DNA from 4 places in the Pseudomonas sp. E1BtOHC1 genome. Region 2 is predicted to be linked to each of the others. Evidence: predicted binding sites of a transcription regulator. Region 2 holds the regulator's gene; each other region holds the start of a gene.
What was found. The regulator FliA, encoded in region 2, starts transcription of late flagellar genes. The targets are predictions, from matches to a motif close to CTAAAGTTTNNNNNNNNNNNGCCGNTAA.
Positions count from the first base shown of each region.

Region 1: a site for FliA is predicted at 2,750-2,777, ahead of flgM (flagellar biosynthesis anti-sigma factor FlgM). Genes of this name have one in related genera too.
Region 3: a site for FliA is predicted at 2,532-2,559, ahead of ACSSVC_RS28770 (flagellar protein MotY). Genes of this name have one in related genera too.
Region 4: a site for FliA is predicted at 2,723-2,750, ahead of ACSSVC_RS13965 (methyl-accepting chemotaxis protein). Genes of this name have one in related genera too.

Region 1 is NZ_CP196023.1:6,090,282-6,094,425, reverse strand. Features, by position in the region: gene ACSSVC_RS27430 (MFS transporter) at 1-977, shown strand, start outside; gene ACSSVC_RS27425 (flagellar brake protein) at 1,035-1,781, opposite strand; gene ACSSVC_RS27420 (flagella synthesis protein FlgN) at 1,878-2,345, opposite strand; gene flgM (flagellar biosynthesis anti-sigma factor FlgM) at 2,394-2,711, opposite strand; gene flgA (flagellar basal body P-ring formation chaperone FlgA) at 2,863-3,624, opposite strand; gene ACSSVC_RS27405 (chemotaxis protein CheV) at 3,700-4,144, shown strand, end outside.
Region 2 is NZ_CP196023.1:2,684,626-2,688,769, forward strand. Features, by position in the region: gene flhF (flagellar biosynthesis GTPase FlhF) at 1-727, shown strand, start outside; gene fleN (flagellar synthesis regulator FleN) at 846-1,676, shown strand; gene fliA (RNA polymerase sigma factor FliA) at 1,673-2,413, shown strand; gene ACSSVC_RS12320 (chemotaxis response regulator CheY) at 2,579-2,950, shown strand; gene ACSSVC_RS12325 (protein phosphatase CheZ) at 2,981-3,769, shown strand; gene ACSSVC_RS12330 (chemotaxis protein CheA) at 3,782-4,144, shown strand, end outside.
Region 3 is NZ_CP196023.1:6,373,754-6,377,897, reverse strand. Features, by position in the region: gene ACSSVC_RS28785 (peroxiredoxin) at 73-675, shown strand; gene rnt (ribonuclease T) at 752-1,423, opposite strand; gene pyrC (dihydroorotase) at 1,420-2,466, opposite strand; gene ACSSVC_RS28770 (flagellar protein MotY) at 2,623-3,537, shown strand; gene ACSSVC_RS28765 (argininosuccinate synthase) at 3,667-4,144, shown strand, end outside.
Region 4 is NZ_CP196023.1:3,015,661-3,019,804, reverse strand. Features, by position in the region: gene acnA (aconitate hydratase AcnA) at 1-1,592, shown strand, start outside; gene ACSSVC_RS13970 (CPBP family intramembrane glutamic endopeptidase) at 1,771-2,562, shown strand; gene ACSSVC_RS13965 (methyl-accepting chemotaxis protein) at 2,780-4,144, shown strand, end outside.

The DNA of each region.
Region 1 (4,144 bases), 3.4 Mb from region 2:
TCAGCGGCTACATGATCGCCTCTTACCTGGGGTTAGTGCTGGGGCAGTTGATTCTGGTCATGCACCCGGCCCTGGGGTTGGAACTATTGATGCTGGTGGCCCTGTGCTTTGCCCTGTGCCTGGTGCCGGTGGCCATGACCCGGCGTATTCACCCGGCGCCTTTGCATCCGGCGCCGATGGAGCCGCGCTTCTTTATCAAGCGAGTACCCCAGTCTCTGAGTACCGTGCTGGGGTCGGGGTTGATCGTGGGTTCGTTCTATGGCCTTGCGCCGCTCTATGCGTCGCAGCAGGGCTTGAGTACCGAGCAGGTCGGTCTGTTCATGGGGAGCTGTATTTTTGCCGGTCTGGTGGTGCAGTGGCCATTGGGCTGGTTGTCCGATCGCTATGATCGGGCGTTGCTGATTCGCTGTTTCGCACTGTTCCTGGCGGTGGTGGCCCTGCCTCTGGCGATCCTGCCGTCGGTTCCCCTGGAGATGCTCTTTATTCTCGGGTTCCTTTGTTCCCTGGTGCAGTTCTGCCTCTATCCGCTGGCGGTGGCTTTCTCCAATGACCACGTGGAAAGTGATCGTCGAGTGTCGCTGACGGCGATGCTGTTGGTGACGTATGGCGTGGGGGCGAGCATCGGTCCGTTGGCGGCCGGGGTGCTGATGAAGTTGTTCGGCAGTCAGATGCTGTATGCCTTCTTCAGTTTCTTTGCCCTGGTCCTGGTCTGGAGGATCCGGCCGAAGGCGGTGACCAATCTGCATCAGGTGGATGATGCGCCGCTGCATCACGTCGCCATGCCGGACAGCATGTCCAGCTCACCTCTGGTGGCGGCTCTCGATCCACGGGTGGATGAGCAGGTGGTGCAGGATCAGATGCAGACCACGCCCGCTCCGGATGCTGTGCCTGCAGCGGAGCCTGAGACGCCGGAAGCGTCGGATGAGGCGTCGCCCGACGATTGTGCTCGGGATCATCTGAGTGGGGCTCGACCCTAGAAACGAAAAACGGGCAGTTGCCGCAAGGCACTGCCCGTTTTCATTGATGCGTGGGGTTCAGAGGTCGTCTTTGTCGAAGCGCCGCGCTTCACGCTGCAACTGATAGACGAAGCGCTCTACCTGACGCTGCACCAGGCCGCTCATGTTGTGAAAGCGCACGCCGGCGAAGGTGGTGTCGATACGCTCCTCGTGATGCAGGTAACGCAGTTCGACCGGGGCGGTCATGCTGCCGAAGGGCAGGGCGGCAATAAAGCGCTCGTACACCTGACCCAGTTGCAGGCGCGAAGAGATATCGCCGTCGAAGCGCAACTTGCAGCCGGTAGCGGAAATATCCAGCAGCTTGCCGGTCAGAGGGGACTTGAGTTTTTCGCCGCTGAGTTCGATGTCGACCAGTTGCGCCAGCTTGAGTGCAGCCCGGAAGGCGTTGCGGCGCTGGTGGTAAACCACTTCGTCCGGCAGCGTGGTCCGGTAGCAGCGCCCGCCATTGGACTCATCGAGGGTCGGCAGGCCGTTGCTTTCCCAGGCGATGCGCACGCCTTCATGAAAGCCTTCAACGCGAAATGGCTCGCCTGCCAGCATGAATCGCTCACCGTCGCGAGGGATCATTTCATCAAGGGCAATCATGTTGCTGTCGCGGTCCACTTCCACGAGGTAGCTCTGGAAGCGCTGACTGCGCTCATGGAAAGTGATGATCAGCGGGTCGTGGCTCTCTTGCAGCAGCCGCAGGTTGGAGGAAATTTCCAACGCAGTGGTGAACACCTTAGGTGGCTGCGGAGCATCTTCCGCGTTTGAGGCGTTGAACACGGTTCATCAATCTCCAGACAAAATACAACTACACGCAGGATCTGGCATTTTGCCAGTATGTTTCACGGCTTGGTAGCGCGCACTCATTTTTGGGGCTTAAGCCTGACTGAGTGGGCGGGGCTTCGCAAGCATAGAGGTAGAGCCGCGGGCGTCATAAAGTGCTGGGGGTTCACCGCCGTTGAGGATTTTCAACTGGTTGGCGGTGGTGGCCTGTTGAATCTGGATCGAACGGCCATTGAGTTCGTTGGTGGCCTGGCAGTCGGCGAGCAACTGGGTCAGCAGATTGCCCTGCTCGAGCAGTTGGTCGCCCAGGCTGGAGTGACTGGCCAGTTGCTCGAGGCCTGCACGATTGCTCGGCAGGTTCAGGCTGGCAAGGATCTCTGTGCGCTTACGGCCATGCTGTTCCAGCAATATGACCAGGGCCTGCTTCTGCGCCAGGATATCCTCCAGCAACGGCATGTCGCGGCCGTGCAGGGCAATGGATTCGGCTCTGAGCAGCTCCAGCAGTTGTTGAGCTGGAGCAAGGTCGTCATTGATCAGTTGCAGTAAATTGGTGTCGTGCATGGCTGGCCTTGGGGATTAAGCGTCCAAAAGCCTGGCGCAAGCCTGTGGCTAGCGCTGGGCTTCGAAGTTGAGCAGTTTGCTGGCTATACGGTTGCTGTCGACCTTATAGCTGCCATCGGCAATGGCTTGCTTCAACTCGGCCACTCGGGCCTTGTCGACAGCAGGCTGATCGCGCAGCTTGTCGGTGATTTTCTGCAACTGTTGAGCCTCATTGCTGAGGTGTACCGATTCCCCGCTTTTGCTGGTCTCGGCTGCAGTCGTCAGCGGAGCGGATTTGCCGGCATCACCGGTTTCCTTGCTGGCGCTGGTACGCGTACTGCCTGTCAGTGAAGGGGAGCTGTTTAAACGGCTGAAGTCGATGACCATGATGAAGAAAACCTCTGGGTATTTGGACGCTTGCCATGTTTTCGGCCATACCCTGAAAAACTTTAGGCTCGATTGTCGACAAGCCAGCGCAGGTATCTGCGACCCTTTATCGGCCACAGTTTAGGGAACGAGCGAGTCGAGCGCCAGTTATCTACATTGCCACTTCCACCTGCCCCGGTGCGGTGATGCGCGCCTTGATCACTCGCTGCGAGTTTAGGTTCTTGACCCGGATCTGCTCGCTCATGCCGCCATTGGACAGTGCCTCCCCCGGCATCCGCACGTTCAGGGTGCCGCTACGTGCCGAAATCACCACCTGATCGCCCTTGCGCACCACTTCAGCCTGTTCCAGGTGCCCCAGGGTAATGAGCTGGTCGGCGACCATTGGTCGGACAAGTTTCTGACCAATGGCCTGGTCCACGGAGGTCAGGTAGCCCTGATTGTTCAGGCTGATATCTCTCTCACGCAACACCACGTCTTCCGGCTCGATGATCCCGGCGCGCTTGAGTGGGCGTGAAGTGGTGACCACTTCGCGAAACAGCTTGACCTGGGCTGGCACGAATACGGTCCAGGGGGAGGCGCCTTCGCAGCGTACCTTGACCGTGACCCGTCCCAGCGGCTGTGCTGGACTTTCCAGGCTCGCTGTCAATTCCTTGTCGCAGGCGGGCATGCGCATACGCGGATCCAATTGGTTGACTTGGATTTCGTAGCGTCCTTCCGTTTGACTGGTGGCCAGGTAGTCTTCTACCGTGAATTCAAGAAACCCTTGAGTGACGCCGATAAGTAGATCAGGCAGGGTGACCGAATCAGCAACGGCAGGGCCGCCAGGGTTTAGGATACACAGCGCCGACAACCCACAAAGCAATGCGCGGTAGGGGGATGTCAGGCGTCGGAAAAATGTCGTTTTGGCGTTCATAACAGTTAAAAAGCAAGCGCCGTGCCGTTTAGTGATGAGCGTGCGTCGGATCTTAAAGCTTTGGGGAGTCTGGGCATGGCTGGTGTAATGGATTCGGTAAACCAGCGCACGCAATTGGTTGGGCAGAATCGCCTGGAGTTGCTGCTGTTCCGTCTGGACGGCGAGCAACTCTACGGGATCAACGTATTCAAGGTTCGCGAGGTGCTGCAATGCCCCAAGCTGACCCTGATGCCCAAATCCAACCCTGTGGTGTGCGGTGTCGCGAATATTCGAGGGGCGACCATTCCGATCCTGGATCTGGCAATGGCCACAGGTTCGGGTGGGTTGCAGGATCAAAGCAATCCGTTCGTCATCATCACTGAGTACAACACCAAGACCCAGGGGTTTTTGGTGCGCTCGGTGGAGCGTATCGTCAATATGAACTGGGAAGAGATCCATCCGCCGCCCAAAGGGACTGGTCGCGATCACTACCTGACGGCGGTAACTCGGGTGGACAACCAGTTGGTCGAGATCATCGACG
Region 2 (4,144 bases):
CATGTTGCTGGCACACCTGGCGCGGATGATCCAGACCCCGGAAGTCGAGCCGCTTGAAGAGGGTGGCGTGATCGCCATGGTCGGCCCTGCCGGCATGGGCAAGACCACCACCCTGGCCAAACTGGCAGCGCGCTATGTCCTCAAGTACGGCGCGCAGAACATCGCTCTGGTGAGCATGGACAGCTTCCGTATTGGCGCCCAGGAGCAGCTCAAGACCCTGGGGCGTATCCTCAATGTGTCGGTGACCCATGTCGATCCAGGCCAGTCCCTGGCTCAGGCCCTGGACCCGCTGCTGCGCAAGCGCGTGGTATTGATCGACACCGCCGGCCTGCAAGCCAGCGACCCGGCGTTGCGCATGCAACTGGAAAGCCTGGCCGGTCGTGGGATTCGGGCGAAGAATTACCTGGTACTGGCCACCACCAGCCAGAAGCAGGTGCTGACCGCTGCCTACCACAGCTACAAGCGCTGCGGTCTGGCCGGTTGCATCCTGACTAAACTGGATGAAACAGCCAGTCTTGGCGAGGTCTTGAGCCTGGCCATCAGTCACGAATTGCCGGTGGCCTATCTCACCGATGGTCCACGGATTCCCGACGATTTGCACCTGCCTCGCCGGCACCAGTTGGTGAGTCGCGCTGTCAGCGTGCAGATGCAGGAAGAACCCAGCGAAGAAGCCATGGCCGACATGTTCGCTGACCTCTATCACAGCCCGACCAAGCGGGTCGGCTGAGGTAGACATGAATAGATTGCAGTGTATCTACATCGATGGTCTGCCATGCATTGTTCCAATGGTGAACGCGCAGCCAGTTATGTGGCCCCGTCTAAGTAAGACAAGGTAAAGAAAGAACATGGGCAGCATGCATCCCGTACAGGTGATTGCGGTGACCGGCGGCAAAGGTGGCGTCGGCAAGACTAATGTGTCAGTGAACTTGTCCCTGGCTCTGGCTGAGCTCGGCCGGCGAGTCTTGCTGCTGGACGCCGATCTGGGACTGGCCAACGTCGATGTCCTGTTGGGTCTGACCCCCAAGCGCACCCTGGCGGATGTCATCGAAGGGCGCTGTGAGCTGCGCGACGTGCTGCTCCAGGGGCCTGGCGGCATTCGCATCGTTCCGGCCGCTTCGGGTACCCAAAGCATGGTGCACCTGAGCCCCGCCCAGCACGCCGGTCTGATCCAGGCCTTCAGCGACATCGGCGACAATCTCGATGTACTGGTGATCGACACCGCTGCAGGTATTGGTGACTCGGTAGTCAGTTTCGTCCGCGCGGCCCAGGAAGTGTTGCTGGTGGTCTGTGACGAACCGACCTCCATCACCGACGCCTACGCGCTGATCAAACTGCTCAACCGCGACTATGGCATGAACCGTTTCCGGGTCTTGGCCAACATGGCCCAGAGCCCTCAGGAAGGGCGCAACCTGTTTGCAAAATTGACCAAGGTCACGGATCGCTTCCTGGACGTGGCCTTACAATACGTCGGCGCAGTTCCCTACGACGAAAGCGTACGCAAGGCCGTGCAAAAGCAGCGTGCGGTCTATGAAGCCTTTCCTCGTTCGAAGTGTGCATTGGCGTTCAAGGCCATCGCGCAAAAAGTCGATACCTGGCCGTTGCCAGCGAACCCACGCGGGCATCTGGAGTTTTTTGTCGAGCGGCTAGTGCATCAAACAGCGGGACCGGTGCTATGACTGCCAGCGGCTACAACCTCTACAAGAAGTCGGCACGTGACAGCCAATACGAACTGATCGAGCGCTACGCGCCCCTGGTCAAGCGTATTGCCTATCACCTGCTGGCGCGGTTGCCGGCCAGTGTTCAGGTGGAAGACCTGATTCAGGCCGGGATGATCGGTTTGCTCGAAGTGTCGACCAAATACGACGCGAGCAAGGGGGCGAGTTTCGAAACCTATGCGGGTATTCGTATCCGTGGGGCGATGCTCGACGAGGTTCGCAAAGGCGATTGGGCACCGCGTTCGGTGCACCGTAATACGCGCATGGTCAGTGATGCCATTCGCGCAATTGAAGCTAAAACCGGTCGTGACGCTAAAGATCACGAAGTTGCGGCCGAACTTCAATTGAGTCTCGACGATTATTACGGGATTTTGAACGACACCTTGGGCAGCCGCCTGTTCAGTTTCGACGACCTGTTGCAGGACGGCGAACATGAAGGGCTGCATGAGGATGGCGCCAGTGCTCATCTCGAGCCGTCACGGGACCTGGAGGATGAACGCTTCCAGGCTGCGTTGGCGGATGCGATTGCCAATTTGCCGGAGCGCGAGCGACTGGTGTTGGCGCTGTACTACGACGAAGAGCTGAACCTCAAGGAAATCGGTGAGGTCCTGGGGGTCAGCGAGTCGCGGGTCAGCCAGTTACACAGCCAGTGCGCAGCCCGCTTGCGGGGGCGTTTGGGGGAGTGGCGAGCGCGCTGACAGGCAGTGTGGGGACACTGCGATCAGGACCGGTGAAGCAAGCGCTGCACCGGTCTTGCGGTATGTGCTCCATGCAGTCGTTGTGTGTTATGCCGAATTGATTGAATGGCGCGTTCAGGTGCTGGATGCGTTTAAGACTGCTTGGAGGTCGAATTGGACAAGAACATGAAAATCCTCATCGTTGATGACTTTTCAACGATGCGGCGGATCATAAAAAACCTGTTGCGTGATCTGGGTTTCACCAACACGGTCGAGGCCGACGATGGCACCACTGCCATTCCGGTACTCAACAGCGGGAGCATCGACTTTCTGGTAACAGACTGGAACATGCCGGGCATGACCGGTATCGACCTGCTGCGCCACGTGCGTGCCGATGAAAAACTCAAGCACCTGCCGGTATTGATGGTTACTGCTGAAGCCAAGCGCGAGCAGATCATCGAAGCTGCCCAGGCCGGCGTAAACGGCTATGTCGTCAAACCATTCACGGCTCAGGCGTTGAAAGAGAAGATCGAAAAAATCTTCGAACGCATCGGTTGAGACGCGTAGCCATTCCGCCACGGGGGAGCTATGGAGCATAACGAATCTTCACTGGGCGACTTTGAGTCGACCCTGAAAAAACATGCGCTGGAACTGGTCGAAAGCCTTGAAAAGGGCAGGTTCGGCGAAGCGGTGCAATTGATCCATGAGCTCAATCAGACCCGTGACCGCGGCCTGTATCAGGAAGTGGGCAAGCTCACCCGCGAGCTGCATAGCGCAATCGTCAATTTCCAGATTGACCCGCACATGCCGCAAGCCGAGGAAGTTTCACAGATCACGGATGCCACTGAGCGCCTGTCCTATGTGGTCCGGCTCACGGAAGCCGCAGCCAACCGCACCATGGACCTGGTAGAGAGCAGCACCCCGTTGGTCAACGGCCTGAGCACTGAAGCCCAGGCCTTGAGCGCAGACTGGGGGCGCTTTATGCGGCGTGAGGTCGGCGCTGAAGAGTTTCGCGAACTGGCACGCCGGGTCGACAGTTTCCTGACGCGCAGCGAGCAGGAAACCCGCACCGTATCGGGCCACCTCAACGACATTCTGCTGGCGCAGGATTACCAGGACCTGACCGGTCAGGTGATCAAGCGTGTGACCCAGTTGGTCACGGAAGTCGAAAGCAATCTGCTCAAACTCGTCTTGATGGCCAGCCAGGTCGATCGTTTCGCCGGCATCGAACATGACCGTGAATCGATCCTCGCTGAAAAAGATCCGCAAAAACATCTCGCCAAGGGTGAAGGTCCGCAGATTCATGCCGATAAACGGGAAGACGTTATGTCCGGTCAGGACGATGTAGACGATTTGCTTTCCAGCCTTGGATTCTAGGAGCACCCATTAATGAGCTTCGGCGCCGATGAAGAGATCCTTCAGGATTTCCTGGTTGAGGCCGGCGAGATTCTAGAGCAACTGTCCGAACAACTGGTCGAGCTGGAAAGCCGGCCAGATGATGCGGACTTGCTCAATGCAATTTTTCGCGGTTTTCACACTGTTAAAGGGGGCGCCGGCTTCCTCCAGCTCAATGAGCTGGTGGAGTGCTGCCACATCGCCGAGAACGTCTTCGACATCCTGCGCAAGGGTGAGCGGCGAGTCGACTCGGAACTGATGGACGTGGTGCTTGAGGCTCTGGACGCGGTGAACGGCATGTTCAGCCAGGTCCGTGAGCGCACCGAAATTACTGCCGCGACACCGGAACTGCTGGCC
Region 3 (4,144 bases), 3.4 Mb from region 2:
CTGTCGCATCCGCGTGGCAGACTCAAGGCCAATCCCCTTCTTCATTACTACGTCCACACCAGGAGATATCCAATGAGCGTACTCGTAGGCAAACAAGCCCCTGACTTCACCGTACCGGCCGTTCTCGGCAATGGCGAAATCGTCGACAGTTTCACCCTGTCCTCGGCCATCAAAGGCAAATACGGCCTGGTGTTCTTCTATCCACTGGACTTCACCTTCGTTTGCCCGTCCGAGCTGATCGCCCTGGACCACCGCATGGCTGACTTCAAGGCTCGTAACGTGGAAGTGATCGCTGTTTCGATCGATTCGCACTTCACTCACAACGCCTGGCGCAACACCCCGATCAATGCCGGCGGCATTGGTCAGGTTCAATACATCATGGCGGCTGACATGAAGCACGACATCGCCAAGGCCTACGACGTTGAGTCCGAAGGCGGCGTGGCTTTCCGTGGCGCGTTCCTGATCGACGATAAAGGCGTTGTTCGTTCGCAGATCGTCAACGACCTGCCACTGGGCCGTAACATGGAAGAGCTGATCCGTCTGGTCGATGCTCTGCAATTCCACGAAGAGCACGGCGAAGTCTGCCCTGCCAACTGGAAAAAAGGCGACAAAGGCATGACCGCTTCGCCAGAAGGCGTTGCCGCTTACCTGAGCGAGAACGCTGGCAAGCTGTAAGCCTGGCGTCACGCATAAAAAAACCGGCCTCAGGGCCGGTTTTTTTATGGGAGCAATTCACCCGACGAAGAATTAATCAGTCGTCGAAATCCTGCCAGCCGCCCATTTGTTTCCAGCGGTTGACGATGCCACAGAACAACTCGGCAGTCTTCTCTGTGTCGTAGCGAGCCGAGTGGGCCTCACGACCGTCGAAGTCGATGTCCGCGCTCTGGCAGGCCTTTGCCAGTACGGTCTGGCCGTACGCCAGGCCAGCCAGGGTGGCGGTGTCGAAGCTGGAGAACGGATGGAACGGATTGCGCTTCATATCCAGGCGAGCTACGGCGGCATTCAGGAAGCCCAGATCGAAGCTGCTGTTGTGGCCTACCAGAATGGCGCGTTTGCAGCCATTGGCCTTCAGTGCCTTGCGCACCCCACGGAAAATATCGGTCAGGGCAGTTTCTTCGCTGACGGCCATGCGCAGCGGGTGGTCGAGCTTGATCCCGGTGAACTCCAGGGCAGCGGCTTCGATGTTCGCGCCTTCAAAAGGCTCAACCCGGAAGAAATAGGTGTGTTCCGGGAACACGAAGCCTTTTTCATCCATGCCGATAGTGGTGGCGGCAATCTCTAGCAGGGCGTCGGTGGCCGAGTTGAAACCGCCGGTTTCAACGTCGACGACTACTGGCAGGTAACCACGAAAGCGCGCCGCCATCGGGTGCCGAGGGCCGCCGCCGTTACCTTCTTGTTCGTCGTCGAAATGGTCGTCACTCACGAGTGATCCTCCAGCAGGCGCCAGCGCAGTTTTTCACCGGCGCGCAGCGGAATGACAGTCAGCTCACCAAACGGCAGGCTGGCGGGGGCGGTCCATTCTTCACGAACCAGGGTGATGCGATCGGTGTTGGCCGGCAGGCCGTAGAAGCGCGGGCCGTTGAGGCTGGCAAAGGCTTCCAGTTTATCCAGGGCATTGCGCTGTTCGAACGCCTCGGCATACAGCTCAATCGCGGCATAGGCGCTGTAGCAACCGGCGCAACCGCAAGCGGCTTCCTTGGCGTGCTGGGCATGAGGCGCCGAGTCGGTGCCGAGGAAGAACTTCTCGCTGCCGCTGGTGGCCGCATCCAGCAGGGCTTCCTGGTGGGTGTTGCGCTTGAGAATCGGCAGGCAATAGAAGTGCGGGCGAATACCGCCCACCAGCATGTGGTTGCGGTTGTACAGCAGGTGGTGCGCGGTGATGGTTGCGCCAACGTTGGCCGAAGCCTCCTTGACGAACTGCACGGCTTCACCGGTGGTGATGTGTTCGAACACCACTTTCAGGCTGGGGAAGCGCTCGACCACGCGACGCATATGCTCGTCGATGAAGATTTTTTCCCGGTCGAAGACGTCGACGTCGCCACGGGTCACTTCACCGTGGATCAGCAGAGGCAGGCCAACTTCGGCCATCGCTTCGAGCACCGGGAAGATCTTGTCGATGCTGGTCACGCCCGAGTCCGAGTTGGTGGTCGCGCCGGCCGGGTACAGCTTGGCGGCGTGCACGAAACCGCAGGCCTTGGCTGCGCGGATTTCGTCCGGCTGGGTGCGGTCGGTCAGGTAGAGCACCATCAGCGGCTCGAAGCGGCTGCCGGCCGGGCGCGCAGCTAGAATACGCTGGCGATAGGCGTCGGCTTCCGCGGCGTTGCGCACCGGAGGTACCAGGTTGGGCATGATGATGGCGCGGCCAAAGGTGCGCGCGACATCTGCGACTGTATTGGGCAACACGGCACCATCGCGAAGATGAATATGCCAGTCGTCGGGACGCAGCAGGGTCAGGCGGTCGGACATTGGAGGTTCCAGGCGGGTAAAACTCGGGGGAATGCTACCGGAAAAGACTCTTCCAGGCACTCGCTATCAAGTTTTGCGACGAGCAACCGATATCCCGAAGGTATGGCGTATTAACGCCTGTCGATTTTTCTGTTGTACACGTCAGTGGAGCCTCCCGTGCGCCAGCGTTATCTAGCCTTGCTCAGTGTGTTTGCCAGCCTGCCCGCGATGGCTCTCACTTTCCAGACCCGTCTGGAGAGCATTGAGTGGACGGTCGAAGGCGACAAATTCGAGTGCCGCTTGATCCAGCCCGTCACCGATTTCGGTTCCGGCGAATTCGTTCGCCGCGCCGGCGAGCAGGCGATCTTTCGCCTCAAGAGTTTCAACCCGATGCAGGCGGGTGGCTCGGCGACTCTGCTTGCAGCCGCTGCGCCCTGGCAGCCGGGGCGTGGCGACATCAACCTCGGAGCGGTCAAGGCCGGTACGGATGGGGTGCTGTACAACAGCAACCAGATGCAGGCCGGTCGCCTGATCATCGGCTTGCTGGAGGGACGCAGTCCGGTGGTCCGGCATTTTTCCCGCGAGGGCGGGGTTTCCGAGGTGCGCTTGCTACCGGTGAAATTCAGCAAGGCCTACAGCGACTATCAAAGCTGCATGACCAAACTGCTGCCGATGAACTACGAACAGGTGAAACAGGGCGAGATCGGTTTCCCGGGTGGCGGTATCGAACTCGATGCTCGCGCCAAGGCGAAGTTGCAGGTGATGGTGGACTTCATCAAGGCCGATCCGACGGTCAATCACGTCGAACTGGACGGCCACTCTGATAACAGCGGTAACCGCTTGACCAACCGCGACCTGTCCCGACGCCGCGCCCTGGCAGTGATGGAGTTCTTCAAGGCCAACGGTTTGGCGGAAAACCAGATTGTTGTGCGCTTCCATGGCGAGCGTTATCCCCTGGCTCCCAACACTAATGCAGCCAATCGAGCGAAGAACCGCCGGGTCAATGTGCATCTGGAGCGGGTTGCCCCCACCGAAAAACCGGCTCCGGCGCCTCAGGCCGCCTCTGGTTCGAGCGCAGCAGCGACTTCCTGATACGGCTGTCGTCGTCGCGCGCTCGACATAATCTGTCGCTTGGTCGTCATAAGCTGTCGCGCCTCTGTAAATTATCCTCGTGGATCGGTAGACTCGACGGCTTTCCGTACAACCCCGTGGAGTGATGGCATGGCGGACGTAAACAAGGTCGTTCTGGCGTATTCGGGCGGCCTGGACACTTCGGTGATCCTCAAGTGGCTGCAGGATACTTACAACTGTGAAGTAGTGACTTTCACTGCTGACCTGGGCCAAGGCGAAGAGGTCGAGCCGGCCCGCGCCAAGGCGCAAGCCATGGGCGTCAAAGAGATCTACATCGACGATCTGCGCGAAGAGTTCGTGCGTGATTTCGTTTTCCCGATGTTCCGCGCCAACACCGTCTACGAAGGCGAGTACCTGCTGGGTACTTCCATCGCTCGTCCGTTGATCGCCAAGCGTTTGATCGAAATCGCCAATGAGACTGGCGCCGATGCCATTTCCCATGGCGCCACCGGCAAGGGCAACGATCAGGTGCGTTTCGAGCTGGGCGCCTATGCTCTCAAGCCTGGGGTCAAAGTGATCGCCCCTTGGCGCGAGTGGGACCTGCTGTCCCGCGAGAAGCTGATGGACT
Region 4 (4,144 bases), 330 kb from region 2:
TTGCACTGCCCAATGTGGCCCAGGCTTTCAGTGACTTCCTCGACCTGCAGTTCAAGCCCACCAGCAAGGAAGAGGGTCGCCTGGAAAGCGAGGGCGGCGGCGGTGTCGCCGTGGGCAATGCCGATCTGGTGGGAGAAACCGACTACCAGTACGAAGGCCAGACCTACCGCCTGAAAAACGGTGCGGTGGTCATTGCCGCAATCACCTCCTGCACCAACACCTCCAACCCCAGCGTGATGATGGCGGCCGGGCTGGTGGCGAAAAAAGCTGTAGAGAAAGGCCTGCAACGCAAGCCCTGGGTCAAGAGCTCACTGGCCCCTGGCTCCAAGGTGGTCACCGACTACTACAAGGCCGCCGGGCTCACGCCTTACCTGGACCAGTTGGGCTTCGACCTGGTGGGTTATGGCTGCACCACCTGCATCGGCAACTCCGGTCCGCTACAGGAGCCGATCGAGAAAGCCATCCAGCAAGCCGACCTCACCGTGGCTTCAGTGCTGTCGGGCAACCGCAACTTCGAAGGCCGGGTGCACCCGCTGGTCAAAACCAACTGGCTGGCCTCCCCGCCCCTGGTGGTGGCCTATGCCCTGGCCGGCACAGTGCGTATCGACATCAGCAGCGAACCGCTGGGTCAAGACAAGAACGGCCAGCCGGTGTACCTGCGGGACATCTGGCCCAGCAGCAAGGAGATCGCCGAGGCTGTGGCCCAGGTCAACACGCGGATGTTCCACAAGGAATACGCCGAGGTGTTTGCCGGTGATGCCCAATGGCAAGCCATTGACGTGCCCCAGGCCGCCACCTATGTCTGGCAGGACGACTCCACCTACATCCAGCATCCCCCTTTCTTCGACGACATTGCCGGCCCCCTGCCGGAAATCAAGGACGTCAGCGGTGCCCGGGTACTGGCGCTACTGGGGGACTCAGTGACCACCGACCACATCTCTCCCGCCGGCAATATCAAGGCCGACAGCCCTGCCGGCCGTTACCTGCGGGACAAGGGCGTGGAACCCCGGGACTTCAATTCCTACGGCTCGCGTCGGGGCAATCACCAAGTGATGATGCGCGGCACCTTCGCCAACATCCGCATCCGCAACGAAATGCTCGGCGGCGAAGAAGGCGGCAATACGTTCTACATCCCCAGCGGCGAGAAAATGCCGATCTACGACGCAGCCATGAAATATCAGGCCTCGGGCACGCCGCTGGTGGTCATCGCCGGTCAGGAGTACGGCACCGGCTCCAGTCGTGACTGGGCCGCCAAGGGCACCAACCTGCTGGGGGTCAAGGCGGTGATTGCCGAAAGCTTCGAGCGTATTCACCGCTCCAATCTGGTGGGCATGGGGGTCTTGCCCTTGCAGTTCAAGCTCGACCAGAACCGCAAGAGTCTGAAACTCACCGGCAAGGAGACCCTGGACATCCTTGGCCTGAGCGATGTGGAACTGACTCCACGGATGAACCTGCCCCTGGTGATCACCCGCGAGGATGGCAGCCAGGAGAAAATCGAGGTGCTGTGCCGCATCGATACCTTGAACGAAGTCGAGTACTTCAAGTCTGGAGGGATCCTGCACTACGTGTTGCGACAGCTGATTGCATCCTGATCCGCTACGAAACCAGACACCGCCTTAGGGCGGTGTTTTTCGTCGGGCTGTCGTACAAAACTCAGCTGGTTATACTTGCCGCCCGCCGAAGCTGACTCACCGGTCGCAATGGCTACTACAGATCCGGCGCTGAACAACGTTTCTGCAACACCCCTTTCTTTTGCAACAAGGATTCCACATGACCGCTTTGCCATGGATGTATCTGGCACTCCTTTCTATTGGCTACGCACTGGCTCTGAGCTACGGGCAACTGGGACTGCTGGCCGCCCTCTCGATCTTCCTGCTGCTCTGCGCCGGATTCGCCGTACGCCAGCAACGCAGCCGCATCGGCCAATACCTGGGCCACGGCCTGTTCGTGGTGATCGCCCTGGCCCTGGCCATGCACTGGCTGCCAGGCTTTTACAACGGCCGGGCCATTGATCCGCAGCGTTTTACCGACGACGCCGTGCCCTTCTCCATGTACCTGAATCAGGACAAACCGCTGATCGGCTTCTGGCTGCTGCTGGTCTGCCCCTGGATCGTCGGTCGGCGCTCGCTGCGCCTGTCGCTCTACGCCACGGTGCTGGCCCTGGCGGTGTGCGCAGTCGCCGCATTGGGTGGCGCATTGCTGCTGGGAATCATCAGTTGGGCGCCGAAATGGCCGGATCAGGCCTGGTTGTGGGTATTGAACAATCTGCTGCTGGTGACCCTGGTGGAGGAAGCGCTGTTCCGTGGTTACATCCAGGGCGGCCTGGGCCGGAGGTTCAAGGCCCTTCCCTATGGCGAGAACCTGGCACTGCTGTGTGCGGCCCTGCTATTCGGCCTGGTACACCTGGGTGCTGGCTGGCAATGGACCCTACTGGCGGCCATCGCCGGGGTCGGCTACGGTCTGGCCTATCGCTTTGGTGGCCTGGGTGCGGCAATCGCCACTCACTTTGCTCTCAATCTGCTGCATTTCGGCTTGTTCACCTATCCGATGCTCGCCGGATAACCCAGCGAAAAGTTGTCAAAACCAGTACTTCAGGACAATTGACTATCAAGGAAGAAGGTCAATGATTAGCGCCTCGCCAAAGCCACCGGAACCTCGGTGGCGCATTTTGCAAGCGACAGCTTCTGCCAATGAGACCCAGCGCCGATTATTGAAAAATAATTTCAATAATCGGCTGAAGCGGCCGACAACCCATCAAAGCCTTGCGGATTGAAAAACCATGCGTAATAACCAGCCTGTCACTCAGCGCGAACGTACCTTCCCGGCTCAACAACGGTTGATTTCCACCACCGACGCCAAAGGCGTGATCACCTACTGCAACGATGCTTTTGTCGAGATCAGTGGGTTCTCCCGTGAAGAACTGGTTCGCGCGCCGCACAACCTGGTCCGTCACCCTGATGTACCCGCGGCAGTGTTCGCGCACATGTGGGGCACCTTGAAACAAGGCTTGCCATGGATGGGCATCGTCAAGAACCGCTGCAAGACCGGCGACCACTACTGGGTCAACGCCTATGTGACACCAGTGTTCGAAGGCAACCAGGTGGTGGGCTACGAATCGGTACGGGTCAAGCCCACCGCCGAACAGGTGCGCCGCGCCGAAGCCCTCTATCAGCGCATCAACCAGGGCAAGTCGGCCATTCCCAAGCGTGACAAGTGGTTGCCGATCCTTCAGGACTGGCTGCCGTTCATTCTGGTCAGCCAACTGAGCTTCATGATCGGCGCCTGGCTCAACTCCCACTGGGGCTTTGCCCTGGCCGCAGCCCTCTCGGTGCCGCTGGGCCTGTTGGGCCTGAGCTGGCAGCAACGAGGCCTCAAGCGCCTGCTGCGCCTGGCCGAACAAACCACTTCCGACCCACTGATCGCCCAGATGTACACCGACAGCCGTGGCGCCCAGGCGCGCCTGGAAATGTCGATCTTGAGCCAGGAAGCCCGCCTAAAGACTTGCCTGACCCGCTTGCAGGACACTGCGGAGCACCTCAACGAACAGGCCCGACAGTCCGACACCCTGGCCCACAACAGCTCCAGCGGCCTGGAACGTCAGCGGGTCGAGACCGAGCAGGTGGCCACAGCGGTCAACCAGATGGCCGCCACCACCCAGGAAGTGGCCAGTCACGTACAACGCACCGCTGACGCTACCCAGGAGGCCAATCGTCTCACCGGTCGCGGCCGGGATATCGCCGGGGAAACCCGCGAAGCCATCCAGCGCCTGTCGGTGGTGGTGGGCGAAACCGGCCTGACCGTGACCCAACTGGCCAAGGACAGCGACGAGATCGGCGGCGTAGTGGATGTGATCAAGGGCATCGCCGACCAGACCAACCTGCTGGCCTTGAACGCCGCCATCGAAGCGGCGCGCGCTGGGGAAATGGGCCGCGGCTTTGCCGTGGTCGCCGATGAAGTGCGCCAGCTGGCGCAACGCACCAGCGAGTCCACCGGACAGATCCACACCCTGATCGCCAAGCTGCAACAAACCGCCGCCACCGCAGTGCAAACCATGGATGCCGGTCACCGTCAGGCCGAAGAAGGCGTGGCCCGGGTGCTGGAAGCCGACCAGGCGCTGGTGGGCATCAGTGAAGCGGTGGCCAAC